Regions from separate parts of the Marinobacter sp. 1_MG-2023 genome, predicted to be linked through region 1. Evidence: predicted binding sites of a transcription regulator. Region 1 holds the regulator's gene; the other holds the start of a gene.
The links. The regulator sigma-54, encoded in region 1, starts transcription at its own class of promoters, with help from an activator protein. The targets are predictions, from matches to a motif close to ANTGGCATNNANNTTGCTNT.
Positions count from the first base shown of each region.

Region 1 (11,670 bases):
CCCAGATACCTACCATTGAAAAAATGATAGCCAGCACCGGCATGGCAATGAAACCCGCCCAGAGCCTGGGAGCAATAACCCGCCGCAAAGGGTCGACCCCCATCATTTCCATACTGGACAGCTGCTCGGTCGCTTTCATCAAGCCTATCTCAGCGGTCAACGCCGAGCCTGCGCGCCCGGCAAACAGCAGTGCGGTTACCACAGGCCCGAGCTCACGCACCAGGGTAAGCGCAATCATCTGCCCTATGGCCGCTTCGGAACCAAAATCGCTGAGAATTGTATAGCCCTGAAGGCCGAGTACCATGCCGATAAACAGGCCGGAAACCACTATGATAGCCAGCGATAGCACACCAACCGAATACAGCTGCTTCATCAAAAGCGGGAAACCGGTTGCTGGGTGCGGAACACCTGACAAGACGCCCGCCAGAAAGCGGCCAGCCTGGCCGAACGATATAACAAGGTCGATCCCGCTACGCCCGAAGGAAGCGATTCTGTTGATCACGAGACACCTCCCGAGAGACCAAAATCTTCAGCCGCAGCCGAGGATGGGTAATGGAACGGCACGGGGCCATCCGGGTGCCCGTTCAAAAACTGTTGTACCTGCTCGGACGGATGATCCTGCAACTCGGCAGGTGTACCTGTACCAATCACTTTTCCATCCGCGATAATACAGGCGTAATGGCAGATGCTCAGGGATTCTTTTACGTCGTGGGAGACCAGAACACTGGTGAGCCCCATGGAGCTGTTGAGGTCACGAATCAGTTTCACCAGCACACCCATACCAATCGGGTCCTGCCCGGCAAAGGGCTCATCGTACATGATCAGCTCCGGATCCAGAGCAATACTGCGGGCCAGAGCGACGCGCCGACCCATACCACCGGAAAGTTCCGATGGCATAAGTTTGCGCGCACCACGCAAACCAACGGCCTCCAGCTTCATCATTACGATGTCGTGAATCATGTCTTCCGGCAATTTCGTGTGCACACGCATCGGGAAAGCCACATTCTCGTATACGCTCAAATCGGTAAACAAGGCACCGCTCTGGAATAACATGCCCATTTTTTCCCGAAACTTGTAAAGCTCTTTACGGCGAAGTTCAGAAATCGGGTGACCATCCACCATAATGCTGCCGGAATCTGGCCGGAGCTGACCACCAACCAAACGCAACAAAGTGGTTTTCCCGCTGCCGCTAGGGCCCATAATGGCGGTAATTTTTCCACGGGGAATGTCCACGGAAACACCATTGAAAATGCGGCGACCGGAGCGCGAAAATACAACGTCCTTTAATGAAATGTACGAGCTCAAACCCATATTCCTTACCTTTCAGCCCATAGCCTTTAGCTCTCAACGCATAGCGCTTGGCTTTCAAAGACCGGCTACATTATTCTAAGGAGCCCACAAGCTCAATCAGTGGTTCGTAAAATGAATCGATAGCAATGATCAGTTTCACTGAACTTTACAGAGAAATCCTTGCGGAATTCGCTACAACGCCCGCTACTGCAATCTCTGATGAACATCCAGTAACCAGGCCTCGCGACTGGTGGGAAATGTTATACTTCGTCAACTTTATCGCATTCCCGTAAATTAACGAAAAAGCAGGCCCTTTGCCCGATGACTGAGCAAAAAACATTCAATTTCCGGAACCCCGCACTCCAGGCCATTCGCATTGAGCGCGATGCAATCAGCGCCCTGGAAAATCGCATCGATGACCACTTTGTACGTGCCTGCGAAGTAATCATGGCATGCAAAGGCCGTGTTGTGGTGACAGGCATGGGCAAGTCCGGCCATGTGGGTAACAAGATTGCAGCTACCCTGGCCAGTACCGGCACCCCTTCTTTTTTTGTTCACCCAGGGGAAGCCAGCCATGGCGATATGGGCATGATAACCAGCCAGGACGTCGTAATTGCCATTTCGAACAGCGGCAACACCAGCGAAGTGGTTACCATCCTGCCACTGATCAAACGCATGGGCGCACCTCTGATCAGCATGACCGGCAATCCGGCGTCCGTACTGGCGAAAGAGGCGGTTGCGAACCTGGATGTCAGAGTGGAAACAGAGGCTTGCCCTCTTGGACTGGCGCCGACATCCAGTACAACCGCAACCCTGGTGATGGGCGATGCCCTGGCCGTTGCCTTGTTGGAGGCGCGGGGCTTCAGCGCGGAAGACTTCGCGATCTCACATCCGGGCGGCAGCCTGGGTCGTAAACTCCTGCTACGGGTTTCCGACATTATGCACACTGGTGATCGCATACCCGTGGTAGGGGAAGACACCACCCTGAGCGGCGCTTTGTTGGAGATATCCCGCAAAGGGTTGGGAATGACCACCGTCGTAAACAGTGCTGGCTCCATGACTGGCATTTTCACTGACGGCGACTTGCGCCGTACCCTGGATAAGTCCATTGATGTGCACACCACCCCCATGCGGGATGTGATGACGCGCAATGGAAGAGCCATTCAGCCGGATCAGCTGGCAGCCGAGGCCCTCAACGTTATGGAAGGCCTGAAGATAAACGCACTCCCCGTGGTCGACGAAAACGGCGCCCTGGTTGGAGCCATTAACATGCACGACCTGCTCCGCGCCGGAGTTATCTAAAAAGCTGCTTAAAGAGTTATTCAGAGATCGATTTAATGGAAGAACTAAAAAGCCCACTTCAGGAAAACTGGCCCGACACCCTGCTGACGAAAGCAGCGCGTATCAAGCTTGTTGCTTTGGACGTTGATGGCATCATGAGCAACGGCAAAATTTACTTCAGCGCAAAAGGCGATGAGCTGAAAGGTTTTAACATTCTGGACGGGCTGGGTCTCAAACAGATCATGGCAGCGGGCATCACTGTAGCCGTCATTACCGGCCGCAACTCACCGCTTACTGAAAAGCGTATGAAAGACCTTGGAATCCCTCATCTTATGCAGGGTCGCGAGGATAAAAAGGTCGCCCTGCAAGAGTTAGTGAGCACGCTGGGCATTCTGCCAGAAGCCATCGCCTACATGGGCGATGATTTGCCGGACCTGCCCGCCATTCGCTACGCGGGCCTTGGGGTTACGGTTCCGAACGCATACTGGCTGGTGAAAGAGCATGCGGATTACTGCACCGAGGTTAGCGGTGGCAACGGAGCCGTGCGCGAACTCTGTGACCTGCTACTGACGGCAGGGGGCAGCCTGAACTCAGCATTGACGCCCTATCTGGAACCATAGCCATGGCACAAAGCGAAAAGAACAGCCTGCTATCTTTGCTGGCCATGGCAAACAGGCCACGACTTCGCATGCTCGCGCTGGCAGCCACCATCGCCGCCACGTTTTTCCTTCTGTGGCAAAGTGACGAATCACCGGTAACCAGTTACAGCGATGCCAGACAGCTCCGAGGAGAGGGTGAACCCGACGGTTTTGTAATCAACGGCAGCTACACATCTTACGATGACGCAGGCAATCGCAAGATCGTTTTTACCAGCCCCCGTATCGAACAGTTTGAAGAGGGAAACCGGGCTACCATGGAGCTGCCCAATGCAGAGGTGTTCAGCGCAACCGAAACTGAGCCATGGGTACTCAAAGCCGAGAACGGCAACCTGCTGCAGGGCGAAGACCTGTTACACCTGACCGGCAACGTTCGCGTGGTGCGCACTATTGGTGAGCGTGAAGCGACTCTGGTCACAGAGAGCCTGACCCTGGACAACAATCAGGGTAAAGTCTACACCGATGATTTTGTAGAAATTACTGACAGCGTGGGCACTACCCGGGCTAAAGGCATGAACGCGTGGATTGATGAACGCATTCTGGAACTCAACTCCCAGGTGGAAGGACGCTATGAAACCGTCAGATAACTCAATGGGCAAAGTGCTTGCCGGCATTCTGGTTGCAAGCCTCACTGGCCCGGCAATGGCATTTGATCTTGACTCCGACTCCCCTATTACCGTCAGCGCTGACAGCGCTCGTCTCGACGACGGTAAGGGCATTGCCACCTACACCGGAGCTGTAGAACTGGTTCAGGGCAAAACCCGTCTAACGGCGGAACGTGTCGTTCTGTATCGCAGCGCCGAAGGCCTGAACCGCATTGAGGCCAATGGTACTCCTGCACGCTACCAGCAGCCGGTTACCAGCGGAGAAGGTGAGACCGACGCCAAAGCCCTCAACATAACCTGGTCGGCCTCTGACAAACAGCTCACCTTTGAACGCGAGGCTGTGATTGAGCAGAATGGCAACGTGTTCAGCGGCGACATTATTCATTACGATACCGAGCAACGAGTGGTCACTGCAGAAGGCAGCGAGGATACCGGCGCTGGCCCGGGCCGGGTCGAAATGATCATCCAGCCCCGCGGTACCAACTCCAACCAATAACAGCTGATTACAGCAAACAGAGGTTCGATGGCAGTTCTCAGAGCGAGCAACCTGGCGAAAAGCTACAAACAGAAAAAAGTGGTCATCGATGTTTCGCTGGAAATTCGCAGCGGTGAAATCGTCGGACTGCTCGGCCCTAACGGCGCCGGCAAGACCACCTGTTTCTATATGATTGTAGGGCTGGTGAACGCCGACAATGGCCGCATAACCATCGACAGCCAGGACATTACGCCCTTACCCATGCACGGACGAGCCCGCAAAGGGATTGGCTACCTGCCGCAGGAAGCCTCGGTGTTCCGCAAGCTCTCCGTGCGAGATAACATCATGGCGATTCTGGAAACCCGCAAAAACCTCAATCGTGCTGACCGCCTGCAGAAGCTCGAGCAGTTGCTGGAAGAATTTCACATCACCCATATTCGCGATAGCCTTGGCATGGCGCTCTCCGGGGGTGAACGCCGCCGGGTTGAGATCGCCCGCGCTCTGGCGATGGAACCCGCCTTTATTCTGCTCGACGAGCCATTTGCAGGTGTAGACCCTATCTCCGTGAGTGATATCAAACAGATTATTCGTCACCTCCGGGACAAAGGTATAGGTGTTCTGATCACCGATCACAACGTGCGCGAAACACTGGATATCTGCGAGAACGCTTACATTGTTTCAGGTGGCCACATTATTGCCTCTGGAAATTCGGAATCTATTCTGGCCAATCAACAAGTTAAAGAAGTGTACCTTGGCAATGAATTTCACCTGTAAGCTTTGTTTTCGACACTCGGTTACACCCGTTCGATTGTTTTGCAGACCCGGAGCAAGTAAACTCGGCAAAGAACTTGCTAGGATAATCTAAAGTGGCGGCAAGTAGCCGGCATACATAGATTTTTTAGTCAATGCAAGAAATTCAGAGTGGGTATAAGTGACGGATCCTGAGCGATGGTTATGAAAGCCTCATTACAATTAAAGCTGGGTCAAAGCCTGACCATGACGCCCCAGCTGCAACAGGCGATCAGGCTTCTGCAGTTATCAACTCTCGATCTTCAGCAGGAAATCCAGCAAGCCCTGGAATCCAATCCCCTGCTGGAAGCCTCGGAAGATGACGACCAGTCTGAATCGACCCCAGCCGATAACGATCAGGGCGAGCACAAAGACACCGCGTCGGAGGAAGTTTCGGCCGACGTAGCTGGTGACTCTAACGCTTCTGACTGGGATGAAAACGAAACCGGCCCGGACTGGCAGTCCGAAAACGAAATACCGGATGCGCTTCCCGATGATCTTCCCGTAGATACCGCCTGGGAAGATGTTTATCAGTCCGCTCCCGCCCCGGCCGCGCGGAACGATGATGAGAACGACCACGATTTCGAAACCCGGAACTCTCCGACCGAAACCCTCAGGGACCATCTTGAATGGCAGCTCAACCTTACTCCGTTGAGTGAGCGGGATCAGGCCATTGCTCATGCTTTGATGGATGCGGTAGATGAGCGCGGGTATCTCACCAGTACACTTGATGAGATCTACGCGGGCCTGAGTGACGAGAGCGATGAAGACCCTCTTGAAATGGATGAAGTGGAAGCCGTTTTACGGCGGCTGCAGTACTTCGATCCGCCGGGGGTTTTCGCCCGGGATCTGCAGGATTGCCTGTTGATTCAACTCAACCAACTGCCCCCGGAAACACCCTGGCTGGCCCAGGCGCGTCTGGTTATCACCCATTATATAAATCTGCTGGGCAATCGCGATTATGCCCAGTTGCTTCGCCGCAGCCGCCTAAAAGAAGATCAATTGCGTGATGTGCTCGCGCTGATCACCAGCCTAAATCCGCGGCCTGGTGACATTATCGATCGCACAGAACCGGATTATGTCATTCCCGATGTCATCGTACGCAAACACAACGGCCGGTGGCGCGTGGAGCTGAATCCGGAAATTGCACCGCGCATACGCGTGAATGCCAGCTATGCTTCATTGATAAAGCGTGCGGACAGCAGCGCTGACAATACCTATCTTCGTGACCAGCTTCAGGAGGCCAAGTGGTTCATAAAAAGCCTGCAAAGCCGGAACGAAACTCTGTTGAAGGTAGCCACACGTATTGTTGAGTACCAGCAGGGCTTTCTGGATCATGGAGAGGAGGCGATGAAGCCGCTGATTCTCTCTGATATCGCCCAGGTAGTGGAAATGCATGAGTCCACCATTTCCCGTGTAACGACGCAGAAGTACATGCATACCCCTCGGGGTATCTTCGAGCTGAAGTACTTTTTTTCCAGCCACGTCAGCACTGACGAGGGCGGAGAATGCTCCTCAACCGCGATTCGCGCCATGATCAAAAAGCTGATTGCGGCCGAAACACCTAAAAAGCCGTTGAGTGACAGCAAGATTGCGACCATGCTTGGGGAACAGGGAATCAAAGTGGCGAGGCGCACAGTTGCAAAATATCGCGAAGCCATGCACATTCCGCCCTCGAACGAACGCAAGCGCCTGGTTTGAACCGGACACGGTTAACTGACTACTACGGATTTCGCTGGCACAGTCACAAACGCCAGCACTCAGTCCGGCTCCAGGAGCCGGAACGAATGACAACAGGAGACGTCTATGCAACTCAACATTTCAGGCCATCACGTAGAACTGACTCCCGCTTTGAAGGAATATGTATCCGAAAAGTTTGAACGGCTGGAGCGGCACTTCGACCATATCAGTAACTGCCAGGTAACACTGGAAGTTGATAAGGTTCGGCAGATCGCCGATGCTACGCTCCACGTGGTTGGTGGTGAGATTCACGCAAAGGCGGAAAACGAGGATATGTATGCGGCTATCGACGGCCTCGTCGACAAGCTTGACCGACAGATCCTCAAGCACAAAGAGAAAAGCCTGGACAGGATGCAGGGAAATACCGCCCGATAGGCGGCCATTTTCAGGCATGTAATCTAATCAAGCTGCGGCCCGGACAACGTGCCGCAGCTTTATTTTAACGGAAGCGCGGTCGATTCATGAGCGACACATCCCTGACAATAGACAACATTCTTGCACCGGAACTGACCCTGTGTAAGGTACCCGCCTCGAGTAAAAAGCGGGTTCTGGAGTTCATTGCCGAGCAGATCCGTCAGCAAAATGATTCACTCAGCGAGAGCCAGATTTTCAACAATCTGATCGCTCGTGAGCGGCTGGGCAGCACTGGAATCGGCCAGGGGATCGCCATCCCCCACTGCCGCCTGGAAGGGCTTGAGCACGTTATTGGCGTTCTGATGACGCTGGACGAAACCGTCGAGTTTGATGCGATTGATAACCAGCCGGTGGATCTTGTATTTGCACTGGTGGTACCCAAGGAAGCCACCAGTGAGCACCTTGAGTTACTGAGCCAGCTCGCCGAGAAATTCAATGAGCGTACCTTCTGTGACCGTCTCAGGCAGAGCGAAGATGCGAGCACGCTTTACCAACGCATGACCGCCGCGAGCGGCTGACATCCACTCTGGGAACAGGCTGTTTCATCATGAAGCTCATCATCGTCAGTGGCAGGTCCGGCTCCGGCAAGAGTACCGCCCTTCACGTACTGGAAGACCTCGGATACTACTGTATTGATAACCTGCCGATCGGGCTGCTGTTTCCTCTTACCCGGGAAGCTGCTAACCAGAGTGCTCCCGGGCGACTCGACAAAATGGCGGTCAGTATCGATGCCCGCAACCTGTCCGGCGAACTGGCCAATTTTGAGGAGATTTACCGCAAGCTTCGCAGAGATGACATTCAGGTAGAGATCATCTTTCTGGATGCCGATGAACAGTCCTTGCTGCAACGCTTCCATGCCACCCGGCGCAAGCACCCGCTGAGCGACGACAAAACCTCGCTCAGGGAGGCAATCAGCAACGAAAAGAGTCTGCTTGAGCCGCTCTCAAAGCTCTCGGACCTTTACATCAACACCAAAGGGCTGTCGATGTATGAGCTGCGGGATATGGTGAAGCAGCGGGTAGCGGGTCGTAAGGATCAGGAACTGGCCTTGCTTTTCCAGTCCTTCGGTTTCAAGCACGGCGTACCTCTGGATTCCGATTATGTGTTTGATGTGCGCTGCCTGCCCAATCCCTACTGGGATACCAGCCTGCGAAAGTTTACAGGCCTTGATCAGCCAGTGATCGAGTTTCTTGAAAAAGAGCCTTCAAGCAAAAAAATGATAGCCGACCTCATTACGTTTCTGGAGAGCTGGATTCCCTCCTTTGCGGATAGCAATCGCAGCTACATGACCATTTCCATTGGTTGCACTGGCGGTCAGCACCGATCTGTTTATATCTGCGAACAGTTGGGGCGGCACTTCCGGGAACACACCAGTAACGCTCAGGTACGTCACACCGAGCTACCGCATTTGCAGGCCCGGAAAGAGGTCTGAACCAGCGTGATACGGCAGCATATTGTGATTATCAATAAACTCGGTCTGCATGCCCGGGCCACCGCCAAGCTGGTTGCCACAGCGTCGGCATTTGATTGTTCCGTCAAAGTCTGCGGCAAAGGTCGCGAGGTGGACGCAAAAAACATCATGCAGGTCATGATGCTTGCTGCCAGCAAAGGCACAGAAGTGGAACTCGTGGCAGACGGCCCGGGCGAGCAGGAAGCTATTGAGGCCCTTGCCGGGTTGATCAACGACTATTTCGGGGAAGGTGAGTAACTCACCATTTTTCACTGAACATCCCTGTAACTCTTTCTCACGTGCACAGCCTAACTCCGTTATAATGCAGGTGTTTTCTGAGCTCAGGTGATTCATGTCCGATATTCTGGAAAAAAGCCAAGCCCGCCAACGTCTACGCTCACTGAGTGAAGCGCTGGACAGTGGCGCCCTGAAACAGGTCGCCCGCATTCTCAATGGCGGCCTGAGCCCCAGTGATATCGCTCACCTGCTTGAATCTTCGCCTCCACGCCAGCGTGCCGTGCTATGGAACCTGGTAGACAAACAGCTGGAAGGCGAGGTTCTCCAGTATCTTAATGAAGATATTCGTGCCGAATACCTGAGCCGCCTGAATGCTCAGGAGCTGGCAGATATCATCGAGGACTTCGAGTCCGACGATCTCGCCGACCTTCTGCAACAGCTGCCGGATGCGGTGATCCAGGAAGTCCTGGACACCATGGACGAACAGGACCGGCAGCGGGTCGAAGAAGTGCTTTCCTACCCGGAAGACACCGCCGGCGGCCTGATGAACACGGATACCATCACCGTGCGCCCCGACCTGAGCATGGATGTGGTCTTGCGGTACCTGCGCCGGCACAAAGCGCTACCGCCCATGACCGACAGCTTGATTGTGGTAAGCCGCAGGGACGAGTTTATCGGCATGCTTCCCATTACCAAAATGCTTGTATCCAACCAGAGCGCAACGGTACGGGAAGTCATGGACACCGATATCGAGCCTATTCCCGTCACCCTTTCCGATACTAAAGTGGCCACGCTGTTTGAACGTTACGACCTGATTTCCGCCCCCGTTGTGAGCGACGAGGGTCGCCTGTTGGGCCGGATCACCATCGATGACGTGGTAGATGTTATCCGGGAGGATGCAGATCACTCGCTGCTGAGCATGGCCGGCCTCGATGACGATGAAGACACCTTTGCTCCGGTATGGAAGACCACCCGCCGCAGAGCTGTCTGGTTGGGTGTCAATTTGATCACGGCTTTCACTGCCTCCGGGGTAATTGGGCTGTTCGAGGGCACCATCGACAAAGTTGTCGCCCTTGCGATACTGATGCCTATCGTGGCCAGCATGGGGGGCATAGCAGGCAGCCAGACTCTCACTCTGGTTATCCGGGGCATGGCCGTGGGGCAAATCAGTGGCGCCAATGTAGGCTGGCTACTGAACCGGGAGTTTCTCTCGGGTATTCTCAATGGTTTGCTCTGGGCTGTCGTCGTGGCGGCCGCCGCCATGGCCTGGTTCCAGGATGTCCTTATAGGCGCTATCATTGCCGCTGCGCTGGTTATCAACCTGGTCGTCGCCGCATTGGTGGGCACGGTACTGCCACTATTCCTGAAATCCCGGAACATCGACCCTGCCCTGGCCGGCAGCGTTATACTGACCACCGTGACAGATGTGGTGGGCTTCATGTCATTTCTGGGCCTTGCGACCATCGTCTACGCCTGACTCGAAAACCCTGGATGCACTAATGATTGACAGCGATCACGAAGATAACGATACCTACGAATATTCCGGCCCGAGTAAATCCCAGCTCAAGCGGGAGATGCACGCACTGCAGGGTATTGGTAAGCGCATGATGGAGCTGAGCGATGAGCAGCTTGATACGCTTACTATCAGCGATACTCTGAGACATGCCATTGAAGAGTCGCGCAGGATTCGCCAGAACGAAGCCAAGCGACGCCATCTGCAGTACATCGGCAAGATTATCCGACAGGAAGATGATCCGGAAGCGGTGCAGCGTGCCATTGATGCCTTCGATTCAGGCAGCGAAGAACATACACGTCGCCATCACCTGGCTGAACGCTGGCGTGACCGTATGATTGCAGAAGGTGATGCCGTGGCGGGTGAGTTCTTCAGATACTGCCCGGATGCTGACATACAACACTTACGCAATCTGGTTCGCAACGCCCGCAGGGACGTTGAAAAGCAGAAAAATACTGGCCAGACCCGCAAACTGTTCCGCTACCTGAGGGAGCGTATTGACGAGGTTGAGGCCTAACCCAGATTAGCCACCGGTATCAAAAACCTGCCTGAGATCTACTTTGGGCTCGTCCCAGGTGCCGGTGACGTTGTAAGTGGCGCTGGTCAACTTGCTCAATGGGTCGCCCAGCACCTTGTCCAGTACGAAAAGAGCTCCCCCTATCGGCGCACTGGCGCCCATCAACAACGCTGCCAGGGGAAGATTCTGGGTCAGTGGCAAAACGACCACCAGGCGCATATCAAGCGCTTCATTTGCCAGGTCTGTGTTACCGCTGAGCTTGAAGGCTAGCGAAGGCCCCACAACCTGGAGTTCCGGATCCATGGTCAGCAGACCTTCGTTCAGCCTCGCCTTGCCTGAGATCGCATCAAACGCTACACCTCGCTCATACAGATCGGAAAAATCCAGTTTGAGCCTGCGCCACAGGGTATCGGCATTGAGCAGGTTGAATACCCGGAATATCTGGGCACTGTTGTTGCGCTCCAGAATCACACCATCATCCAGTCGTAAGCTGACCTCGCCGCTCAGCCCCGCAATCTCAAACTCATCCGGCCGACCTGGCCAGTCCAGTTCCAGCTGAACGTCCGTCTGCTTATTGGAAAGCGGGATATCCGTATCGAAGAGCTCGCCAAGATCCGCCAGCGCACCGCCAGAAACCGACCCGGTAAACTGGCTGGTTTCTCTGTTGTCTATTACGCCCCAGGTCATATCACCGAGAAGCGTG
Region 1 covers NZ_JAUOST010000001.1:1,244,252-1,255,921, reverse strand. The annotation lists gene mlaE (lipid asymmetry maintenance ABC transporter permease subunit MlaE) at 1-502, opposite strand, end outside; gene Q4606_RS05750 (ABC transporter ATP-binding protein) at 499-1,311, opposite strand; gene Q4606_RS05745 (KpsF/GutQ family sugar-phosphate isomerase) at 1,612-2,592, shown strand; gene Q4606_RS05740 (HAD family hydrolase) at 2,628-3,191, shown strand; gene lptC (LPS export ABC transporter periplasmic protein LptC) at 3,194-3,814, shown strand; gene lptA (lipopolysaccharide transport periplasmic protein LptA) at 3,798-4,328, shown strand; gene lptB (LPS export ABC transporter ATP-binding protein) at 4,356-5,081, shown strand; gene Q4606_RS05720 (RNA polymerase factor sigma-54) at 5,256-6,797, shown strand; gene hpf (ribosome hibernation promoting factor) at 6,903-7,211, shown strand; gene ptsN (PTS IIA-like nitrogen regulatory protein PtsN) at 7,298-7,768, shown strand; gene rapZ (RNase adapter RapZ) at 7,798-8,682, shown strand; gene Q4606_RS05700 (HPr family phosphocarrier protein) at 8,689-8,958, shown strand; gene mgtE (magnesium transporter) at 9,053-10,414, shown strand; gene yjgA (ribosome biogenesis factor YjgA) at 10,437-10,967, shown strand; gene Q4606_RS05685 (YhdP family protein) at 10,974-11,670, opposite strand, start outside.

Region 2 (11,670 bases), on a different contig from region 1:
TGGCCAACATCGGCGGCCGTTCGGCGGGCACTATTACCGCTGCCTGCTTCTTGTCACGATTCACCAAAGAATACCGTTGGGCCCACCTCGACATCGCCGGAACTGCGTGGCACTCCGGCAAAGCCAAAGGTTCCTCCGGCCGTCCGGTTCCCTTGCTTGTCGACTACCTCATGTCCCACGCCGGCAAGTAATGGAAGCTAACGGAAAACTATGAACGGTAATCCGGCAACACAAACCGGCAGCGATGCTGCCGGTGCCTCCCGGCAGGCAACGGGACAGGAGGATAAAAACCAGCGGTACTGGTTCCATATACTCCTGCAAGACACCCCTACAGCCCGCAACCTGCACGCTACCAAGCTTGTAAATAAAGCCTGGGAACAGGGCGATCGGGTGTGCATTGTGTGCGACACCCAGCAACAAGCCGAAGAACTGGACGACCTACTCTGGAACATCAGCCCAGACGCGTTCATCCCCCACAGCATTGCAGAGGATTCCACCACCACCTGTTCCGACCCCGTCGGTATTCTGCTCTACCCGCCCGCTCCGGAAGACTGGGATACGGTGATCATTCTTTCAGCAGCCTTGCCGGCGAATGCAGACCGGTTCAAAAGGCTTGCGCTGGTTGCTCATAACGACCCGAATGTTCTGAATCAGGCGCGGGCGCATTTCAGGCAGTTGCGCGCTTTAGGTGTCGAGGCTCAAGTGTATGATCAACGATCGCGATCGTGATCATACACTTGGACAGCGCTGGATTAGAGCTTCCAGCTTGCGCATGCAACGATACTAACGACAATTCGCTGGCAAGTGCTTTTCGTTTACATTCTGACCGTAACAGATCCAACTGATCTCGCCTTCATCGACGGCAGGTTCAAGTACGATATATTTGGGCTCTCCGGAATTGTCCACGCCCATTTCGACCCCGATCACGCCCTCTTCATATACATCAATCGTATAGTTCTGAACGTCATTCTCCAATGTCAGCTCCGGATAGCCCAGCTCTTGCATGGTTAGCGGCCAAGCCTGGTTTTCATTGGCGTAGGAGTTGACTCGAGCCTGGGTTTCCTGAGCCATAGAATATGCAGCCGAATAACGTGCCCTTTCGACATACTGCTGGTATGCAGGAATTGCCACGGCAGCCAGCACACCGATGATCGCGACAGTTACCAACAGGGATGCAGCTCCGCCAGCACCACCACCCAACCGGGGCACAAACATCGATAGCACCCAGGCGCCGATACTGCGGCGAGGATGCTTGACCTCCCTGCCTTGTGTCAGTGCCAAAGCGGTCGCCATGCGTTTTGTCAGCCACGGATAGTCGCCGGTCAGTTCGTTGAACGACATCCAGAACCCACTGGTTGCCTGAATCTGACTGAGGTAAGCATCCACATTGATGGTCTTCCAGCGGGTATCCCCTGCAGCGATTGCCGCTATGGCGGCCTTGATATCCTCTGAAGACTGGCAACAGGCAACGCCGTAGCGATCACAGGTGTACTCCTCTGCGCGGCGCAAAGCCGGCCCAACCACAGGCAAAAGCGAGCCGGGCATGACAAACGCGCGCCAAGAAAGATGTTTGCGGTGTATGTGGCCAAGTTCATGGCCAATATAGAAGTCGACCGCACCCGGTTGATCTTCCAGGGCATCAATCACATCGGTAAACAACACCACAAAGTGACGACCGAGAAACTTGGTGGCCAGTGCGTTAAAGAAATCGGTGCGAAGCAGGTATGCTTCAGGCAATTCTGTAACGCCAACTTTTTCAGAACAACGAACAAGCCGCTCATAGAGATCTGGATACTGATCCTGGCTGATGCGCACACCTGAGCCTTTCAGGTGGGAGATAAATGCCGAATGTGCAAACAGAAAAAACACATAGCCCAAGAGCAAGTACAACAACAAAATCCCGAACGTCCCGACAACCAATGCAAGCCAGACAATCGCTGAAAACACGACCGCTATCTTGAGCAACGGCTTCTCGTTCTTGTAAACCAAATCCATGGTATCCCCTCGTTAAGATGCTTACAGAGTGACCGGCGAGTGCACAGCGAAAGACCTGAGCCAATTATGACTGAGGTTTATTGAGGCGCACCCACGCAGCAAAGCCGGCGATTATAGAGAAAAACAGCGAACATCTTCCACGACTACATGTCGGTTTCACATACCCGAAGGTGGGGCACAGCCTGCCGAAGCCGACCTCCATGGCTCGAAGGCAAGCGACCATGTATAATCCAGCGTCTTAATTTCCCCTTGTGAATCAATCAAACGGTCGCTAGAAAAACCCATGGAAAAAACCTACCAGCCAGAAAACATTGAGCGCCAGTGGTACGAAAACTGGGAATCCAAAGGGTACTTCCGCCCCAGCGGAGAGGGCGAGTCCTACAGCATCGCCATCCCACCACCCAATGTGACCGGCAGCCTGCACATGGGCCACGCCTTCCAGCACACCATCATGGACACCCTCACCCGCTACAAGCGTATGCAGGGTCACAACACCCTGTGGCAGGTAGGAAGTGACCACGCAGGCATCGCTACCCAAATGGTGGTTGAGCGCAAACTGGCTGCGGAAGAAGGCAAAACCCGCCACGATCTCGGCCGCGATGAGTTCATCAAGCGCATCTGGGAATGGAAAGAAGAATCTGGCGGCACTATTACCAGCCAGATGCGCCGGCTCGGCAACTCGGTGGATTGGGACACCGAACGCTTCACCATGGATGACGGCTTCTACAAAGCCGTACAGGAAGTGTTTATCCGCCTGTACGAAGACGGCCTGGTTTACCGCGGCAAACGCCTGGTGAACTGGGATCCGAAACTGCATACCGCCATTTCCGACCTGGAAGTAGAGAACAAGGAAGAAAAAGGCTTTTTCTGGCACCTGCGTTACCCTCTGGCCGATGGCGCCAAGACTCAAGACGGTAAAGATTATCTCGTGGTCGCCACCACCCGGCCGGAAACCATGCTGGGCGATACCGCAGTAGCCGTCCACCCGGATGACGAGCGCTATCAGCACCTGATTGGCAAGTTCGTGATGCTGCCGCTGGTAAACCGTCGCATTCCGGTGATTGCAGATCACCATGCCGACCCGGAAAAAGGCTCAGGTTGCGTCAAGATTACCCCGGCTCACGATTTCAACGACTACGCCGTGGGCAAGCGCAACAACCTGCCAATGATGAACGTGCTGACCCAGGATGCAAACGTTCGGGAACAGGCAGAAGTATTCAACAGTGACGGAACCGAAAACACGGAATTGGATGGCACCCTGCCTCAAGCGTACGCAGGCCTGACCCGTGAAGACGCGCGCAAACAGATCGTTGCTGACATGGAAGCCGCAGGGCTGGTTCAGCAGGTGGAAGATCACGTTCTGAGTGTTCCCCGTGGCGACCGCTCTGGTTTGATCATTGAGCCAATGCTGACCGACCAATGGTTTGCAGATGCGAAAGAACTGGCCAAACCAGCCATCGAAGCCGTGGAAGATGGTCGTATCCAGTTTGTGCCCAAGCAGTACGAAAACATGTATTTCTCCTGGATGCGTGACATTCAGGACTGGTGTATTTCTCGCCAGTTATGGTGGGGCCACCGCATTCCAGCCTGGTACGACGCCGAAGGCAACATCTACGTTGGCCGCAGCGAAGATGAAGTACGTCAGAAGCACAACCTGGCAGCAGATTTTGTATTGAAGCAGGACGACGACGTACTGGACACCTGGTTCAGCTCGGCACTTTGGACCTTCGGCACACTGGGCTGGCCGGAAATCACCGAGCGCCTGAAGACGTTCCACCCTACCGATGTCCTGGTGACCGGTTTTGACATCATTTTCTTCTGGGTTGCCCGAATGATCATGATGACCATGCACTTCATGAAAAATGAAGACGGCACGCCTCAGGTTCCATTCAAAACCGTTTACGTCACCGGCCTGATCCGTGACGAGCATGGCGACAAGATGTCCAAGTCCAAGGGCAACGTAATTGACCCGTTGGACATGATTGACGGCATCGATCTGGCACCGCTGCTTGAGAAGCGAACCGGCAACCTGATGCAGCCCAAGCTGGCCAAGAAAATTGCCAAGCAAACCGAGAAGGAATTTCCGGAAGGTATTTCTGCTCACGGCACTGATGCTTTGCGCTTTACGCTGGCTGCCATGGCCACTACAGGCCGTGACATTAACTGGGACATGAAACGTCTGGAAGGCTACCGCAACTTCTGCAACAAACTGTGGAACGCTGCCCGTTACGTACTGATGAACACCGAAGGTGAAGACTGCGGTGTGAATGGGGAAGCCGTTGACTTATCACTGGCTGACCGCTGGATCATCAGCGCTTTGCAGCAGTGCGAGCAGGATGTGACCCGTCATCTGGATCAATACCGTTTCGATCTGGCTTCCCACGCTTTGTATGAGTTCATCTGGAATGAGTACTGCGACTGGTATCTTGAGCTATCCAAGCCTTCCCTGAGCGACGATAACGCCACTGCCGAAGCCAAACGCGGCACTCGGCGTACTCTGGTGCGCGTGCTGGAAACCGTCTTGCGCCTGGCGCACCCGATCATGCCGTTTATCACGGAAGAAATCTGGCAGCGCATTGCGCCACTTGCTGGCAAATCCGGTGACAGCATTATGCTGCAGCCGTTCCCGCAGGTGGATGCGAGCAAGCACGATGCGAAAGCGGTCGAAGACATTGAGTGGCTGAAGGGTGTGATCGTGGCCGTGCGTAACATTCGCGGTGAGATGAACATTTCGCCGGCGAAAAAGATTCCGGTTCTGTTACGTGGGAACAGTGCTGACGGTCAGCGCCGCATGAATGAAAACCGTCAGTTCCTCAGTTCGCTGGCCAAGCTGGAGAGTCTGGAGTGGTTTGAGGGTGATAATGCGCCCATGTGTGCCACCCAGTTGGTTGGCGATATGGAAGTCTTGGTGCCTATGGCCGGCCTGATCGATAAAGATGCGGAGCTGAAGCGGCTGGACAAGGAGCTGGAGCGCCTGCAGAAGGAAATCGCGCGACTGGAGGGCAAGCTGGGGAACGAGAAGTTCACTGCCAAGGCGCCGGCGGAGGTTGTCGCCAAGGAGCAGGAGAAGCTGGCTGAAGCTCAGGGTAACCAGAGCCGGTTGCAGCAACAGCGCGCAGACATTGAGGCCATGTAAGCATGGTGTCTGCGGATGAGGGTTCCGGGAGTGGCGGGTTGATTGCCATTCTTGGAGCGGGTTCTTTGGGGCGGCTTTGGGCCGCCCTTTTGCCGCCTGGCCAATGTGGCTTTTTGCCTCGGCTCTCTGGTGGTGAACTTCGGAGAAGCTTCAGCCTTCAGGAAGTTCCTCCCGAAACACGCTGTGAATACATCCTTGTAAACTCTGCTCCGCCCTTTGGCGCTAATGCTCCTGCGTCGCGCCAAAGGTCCAGGGCAAGCCGTCCATGGCTTGCCCGTGAAGTGCCTCGCACTCCACCCATGGCTCCGCAAGGTTTCGGGAGGAACTTCCTGAAGGCTTCGCCGGGTTCTGGTCAAACCCGAAAACCTATTAGCATTCCAGCACTCAAGTCCACTGAGAACGTAAAGCTGCTTGTAGTAACAACGAAAGCCGGAGATACGCTTACGGCTTTAAATGACTGGCTACCATATATTCCGGAACATACTCCCGTGGTTTTGTTTCAGAATGGCTTAGGTAGCCAGCAAGCAGTTGCTGAGCGCTGGCCGCAACGGCCGATTTTGGCGGCCAGCACTACCGAAGGGGCGAACCGGCCATCGCAGGATGTGCTGGTTCATGCCGGGGCTGGTGACACCTGGGTAGGTGCACTTACTGCTTCTGCGGCTGAACATGTAATAGATGTTGTTCAACAGTTGGCCGCAACTGGTTTGCGGGTTCATGCTGAGGACAAGATTCTGCAACGGCTTTGGCAGAAGCTGGTGGTTAATGCGGGGATCAATCCGTTTACCGCCCTGCTCGACTGCCCTAATGGCGATATTCTGGGCTCGCCACTCTATCAACAGAATGTTGACGGGCTTTGTTCAGAGATATCTCTTCTGCTGCAGGCCGAAACCTCGGAGGCGGTAGCGCCGTTGGTCCTTCGGGAGCGTATTGAGAAAGTGGCGAGAAATACAGCCGGCAACACTTCGTCCATGCGCGCAGACGTTATAGCTGGGCGTAAAACCGAGATTGATTTTATCAATGGCTATCTTGTGCAATGCGGAGAGCGCCACGGTATTGCCACGCCGGTAAACCAAATGCTGACCGACCGAGTAAAAGGTTTGTAACGCTTTAAATAAATGGGTTTTAAACAGGAGCACTCTTCATGGGCAATCGCCTTTCCAAGATTTACACCCGCACCGGTGACGACGGGTCGACCGGCCTGGCCGATGGCAACCGCATTGCCAAAAATGCCCAGCGCGTTGAGGCGATGGGTATGGCCGATGAGCTGAATTGCCATATTGGCCTGCTGATTGAAACTCTGGATAGCGACGATGAAATGCTTGAGCCATTGCGCCGCATTCAGCATCACCTGTTTGATCTTGGCGGAGAGTTTGCCATTCCTGGCAGTAAGGCAATCAACGACGATCACATCAGTTGGCTGGAAAACCTGCTGGATGATATGAACGAACCCTTGCCACCCCTGAAAAATTTCATCCTGCCCGGCGGCAGCCCGGCCGCAGCCCAATGCCACCTGGCCCGTGCCGTTTGCCGCCGCGCGGAGCGTGTGGTGGTGGCCCTCAGCCATGAGGATTCAATAAACCTGCTGGCACGCCAGTACCTTAACCGTCTATCAGACCTGTTGTTTGTAGCTTCGAGGGTGTTAGCGCGCCGGGAAGGCGCTGAAGAGATTCTTTGGGACCAGAAGAAATCGGGCCTATAGCATTCAGAATGCCAGAAAACGACTTTGGAGCTGGGCCCGGTAGCGTAAAGGCTCCAGAAACACGCTGTGAATACCTCCATGTACGCTTGGCTCCGCCATCCATGGCTCCGCACAGTTTCTAGAGCCTTTACGCTACCGGGCCATCGAGCTGAGGAGTTGTCTTCAGCTCACTCACAGCGGCAACTCGACCTTAAACTTTAAACGCCTCAACAAGTCTCTGCAGTGAAGCCGTCAACTCGGACATCTGCCGCGATGAGGCCAGCGTTTCTTCGGCATTAGCCGCCGTCGATGTACCCAGCTCACCAATGTGGGCCACACTGGCATTCACATCTTTAGATACCGCTGATTGCTCTTCAGCAGCCTGGGCAATCTGATGACTCATGTCCACGATGACCGAAATACCCTTGGCAATCCGGCTCAGTGCTTCCGTTACTTCGCCGGATTTCTCGACAGTTGTCTGGGTGACGTCGCGGCTATTGGTCATGGCCGCTACAGCATCCTTCACGCCGCTCTGGAGCTGGGAAATCATACCCTCGATTTCTTCAGTGGACTTGTGAGTGCGCTGGGACAAGGATCGTACTTCATCGGCAACCACCGCAAACCCGCGCCCATGCTCACCCGCCCGGGCCGCTTCAATCGCGGCGTTGAGCGCCAGCAGGTTGGTCTGTCCCGCTATTGCCTTGATCTCCACCAGCACCTGGCTGATGTTGTCGCTGTCTTCGCTAACCCGGTTAATCACATCCACCGCACTGGAAATTTCGGTGGCCAGCCGGTTGATGGTTTCCACGGTATCCGAGACGACGCCGCGGCCGGTTTCTGTGTCCTGTTCAGCCGCTGACGCACTGTCTGCAACTCGATGGGCGCTTTCCGTCACCTCGTTCACAGCTTCAACCATCTGGCTCATGGCTTCATTAATCTGGCCACTCTCCGACATTTGACGTGCCACGGCCTCACTGTTGGAGGCGGCCGTATCCTTGACTCGCGCAGCCTGCTGGTCAACATCTGAGGTCGTCTGACCTACAGATCGTATCAGGTCAGCCATTCGATCCGTCATGTTGTTGAATTCACCGGTCAGTTCACCAAGTTCGTCGCGGTTATCAAGTGAAATCCGGGTGGTCATATCCCCTGCGGCAACCTTACGTGCTGCTTCACTGAACCGGTTGATCGCCGTGCGCACAGACATGAAAAAGCCGATATAGAGATACACAACGATAAGCAGAACCACAATCAACGCCACCACAATCAGGCGACGCTGGCTGACTTCCTGTTCCAGGCTGGCATTCAGGTTATTTTCTATCACATCAAACGCAGCGGATTTCAGCTCGCCAAAACCCATCAACTGCGCAACGATACGCGAGTCATACTCCTGCCAGGACATCTCCAGTCGCATGGGCGTAATAATATTCACATCAAGCAGTTCGCGGACGTTCAACAAGCTCTCATCAACCTTTCGAAACGTATCGCCTGCGCCAGCGTTCAGTGCGGGAGATGCGTCGGCAGCAAGTATCAGAGCTGGAGAAAGGAGCGAGCTGCGGTTGGTGAGGCCGTCATAAATCTCATTGAAAGTTTCGCTAAGAGCATAACCAACCTGCCCTTCAACCAATGCGTAGAGTCCATAGGAGCGGGCCTGTCCGATCACGCTGCGCGCTTCCGGCAGCGTTTGGCGAATCAACCCGAGAATAAGCAGGTTCTCTCTCGATACACCATGGCCCAGCCCGGAGGTTTCGATGGTGGCGGGAAGGAGTGCCAAAACTTTCTGGACAAACTCCTGATAGTACTTGAACTGAGGATCAAAGTTGGTCTGGTAGTTGTCATCCGCACGGAGTCTTTGCCAGTCATCCCGTAGCGCCTCAACCTGGTCCGCCCAGGCCCCGGACGCGTCAAACGAGCGTGGCTCTGCCGCCAGGCTATCAAGAATGGAGGCAATATCTTCAGCTGCCTCATCTGAGCGGACCATGAGGGTGTCTTCATTTTTAGCCACCGCCGGTGCGCGATAGTCCCGGTAGTCCATGGATGCATCTACAAGATGATCAATCTGACGCAATTGCTCCAGGCCTTCTACACCGCGAGTCATTGTCGCAACCGAGCGGTTGAGCTCAGTCATTACTAACCAGGACAACCCACCAATCGGCAGAAGAAACAGAACACTGATAAGGCTGAACTTGTACAGCATCGGCAATCGGTTCATCAGCGCTACGGCAGGATTAATGAGTTGCTTCACATCGGCCCTCTCTTTGAAACGTCAACAACTGAACTAACGTTCTTTTTTTATCGCCCGAACATCCGATAACTTGAGCACTTTCTTTTGCCGCTTGAGCCTTCAGACGACCCCTGCAATAACCAGCAACGCCAATGCACAGATCCAGACCAACATGCTTCGGTTCAACAAGTCTCTCACCGCATTCAGACTACGTCCCCCAAAAGTGGCCCACTCATCTGCATGAACCTGGGAGAACCTTGCCGGATCAAGTGCATAACCGGTTAACGACCCATTGGCGGAGATCATTAGCACTTCCGAGGTGCTTTTCGTAATGCCTCCGATTGCTTGCCTGGCCTCTATCAGCCACCCCGAGAGATCACCGGCAATGCCAAACGTTATCGAGAGCAGCCTTGCAGGTATCCAGTTGAACCACTCACAGATTTCGATATATCTCGGTCTTGCAGCTGCCTGCGGCCACTGTTCCGCCAACGCAACCAGCCCCCGCACGAAAATTGCCAACCCGATGCCGCCCACGACATACCAGAATGCGACAAGGAAAAAGCGCTGAAAGGCAGCCATCATGAGGGCTCGTGACAGGGAAAGGTGCATCACCTCAGGTGACGCTGCCGCACCACGCTCAGCAGCTGGCAACCGCTCCTGGATATGGTGCCAGGCCGCTTGCATGTCGCCCTTTTGCCAAGCCTCGGAATAGGATTCAATTGACTGCCGCCAGCCTGGCATGCCCATCATTAATACGAGAATAAAAATCTCGAGTGGGTAGGCAGCGATCCGCCATCCGTATAACGATGAAATATAGACACACAAAGCCGCCAGCAGTGCCGGCACGCCCACCAGAAACAAACCAGACAAAATGCCTGATTCTTTGCCGGCTTCAACTTTGCTTCCGCTATGAAACCAGCGGCGCCAGAGCGCATCAGCGGACACGGCATTGAGATTATCAAGGCGTCTCCGCACGAAATAGGCAACCAGAAACACCACAAGAATCATCCAAAATGCTCCCTTTTGAGCCAGTTAACCAAGACGTCTGCGAGACTGAACCGCCTGCAGGGAAGCCCGGAAATATTGCCAGTCAAATGCAGGCCCCGGATCCGTCTTACGGCCCGGAGCAATGTCACAGTGCCCGGTAATCCGATCATCGGTAATTTCCGGCCAGGCTGAACAGATAACAGTTGAGAGTTCTGCCAGCGAAACGTACTGCTCGGGTGTATAGGGAACATCATCCGCCCCCTCAAGTTCTATTCCAATGGAGAAGTCGTTGCACTCATCCACACCCTGAAAACAGGAGCGACCAGCGTGCCAGGCCCGCTCCAGCAAGCTGACAAACTGAACGACCGATCCATCCCTTCTGATCAGGGCGTGGGCCGATACATGCATATCGGCAATGGTTGCAAAATAGGGATGCTCAGAGGGGTTCAGGCAATTCGTGAAAAAATCTTCGATGTAACTCCCGCCAAACTGGCCAGGCGGAAGGCTGATACTGTGCACGACCAACAGACTTATCTCAGCGCCCTCAGGGCGGGCGCCGTAATTGGGCGACGGGCACCAGCGGGCAGATGCAAGGCGCCCTGTATCCCGGAGTGTTTTTATGTCTTCGCCGGAAACTGGCGAATCAGAATGGCCTGGGGCTGAATGGGGCAAGGTGAATCCATAATTATCAGAGCATTACATTGTGGTTTGATTGAATCACAAAGCAGGCCCTGTTGCCACGGATCAATCCTTGCGGCTGCTGCGCAGGTTATCGATGATCGATTCAAGCGCCCTGTCGAAGATAAGTCCGTCATCCAGCATTATTACGGCCCCCTTCGCCATGGCGGCTGCCAGTTCCTGACGACGATACTCGGCTACCTTCGCTCCACTGCGATTGACAAAGATGTATTTATCCGTGGCTTTTATAAAGGCTGCCAGCTTGCAACGGTGCCTCGTTTCGTCACGGGTGAGTTCAACCCAGGCACCAACACTGAGGCGGTCTGCCTTATTCAGCCATTCCGCAGGGATCACCTCTGCATCTTCCGGGGCGGGCGCTTCGTCGACAGGCTTCGAAAGCACAGGTGGCTCTGCCTCAACCACGGTTGATTCAACCAGTGGAGTTTCTGGTTCGGGATTTTCCTCGCGTAGAATTTTCGCTTCAGCTAGAGGCTTGTCTTCAACCACTGCGGGATCAGGCTGGGATGGCGCAGTAGCCAGACGCTGAAACACGTCGACGTGTGCAAGCTCCAGATCCCGAACGGCGGTATCGGTTGCAAACGGATCCCAGGAAATTTCCTGAAGAGCCATGCGAAAATCGTCGACAATGGCCGGAATAGCCCTTAGAAGCTCGCTTCGGGTTGAGTCTTCAACCGGCTGAGGGTCAACACTCCAGACAATATGAGCAGTCAGTTCACGTGCATCCGCCCAGCGTTCACCAGATTCACCTTCACGCAACAAGACCCATTGGAGGTACTTTTTCCAGGCTTCATTCAGCATCTGGACAACAGGCTCTGGAACGTCTCTTCCGATAGTGAGCTCATTCACCAATGATGCCGAAACCTGACAGGCTCGCTCCTGGCGTGCCCGACCCTCTTCGGCATCGCGCAGGCGCTGCTCTACCAGCTCCCTACGGCGACGATCAAGATCTGTAAA
Region 2 covers NZ_JAUOST010000011.1:62,999-74,668, reverse strand. The annotation lists gene Q4606_RS18135 (leucyl aminopeptidase) at 1-191, shown strand, start outside; gene Q4606_RS18130 (DNA polymerase III subunit chi) at 211-729, shown strand; gene Q4606_RS18125 (pilin) at 784-1,995, opposite strand; gene Q4606_RS18120 (valine--tRNA ligase) at 2,279-5,131, shown strand; gene Q4606_RS18115 (2-dehydropantoate 2-reductase) at 5,134-6,234, shown strand; gene Q4606_RS18110 (cob(I)yrinic acid a,c-diamide adenosyltransferase) at 6,273-6,830, shown strand; gene Q4606_RS18105 (methyl-accepting chemotaxis protein) at 7,021-9,051, opposite strand; gene ampE (regulatory signaling modulator protein AmpE) at 9,151-10,038, opposite strand; gene ampD (1,6-anhydro-N-acetylmuramyl-L-alanine amidase AmpD) at 10,063-10,689, opposite strand; gene Q4606_RS18090 (DUF1631 domain-containing protein) at 10,762-11,670, opposite strand, start outside.
Region 2: Q4606_RS18125 (pilin) is a predicted target of sigma-54. The motif match lies at 2,041-2,060, and genes of this name have one in related genera.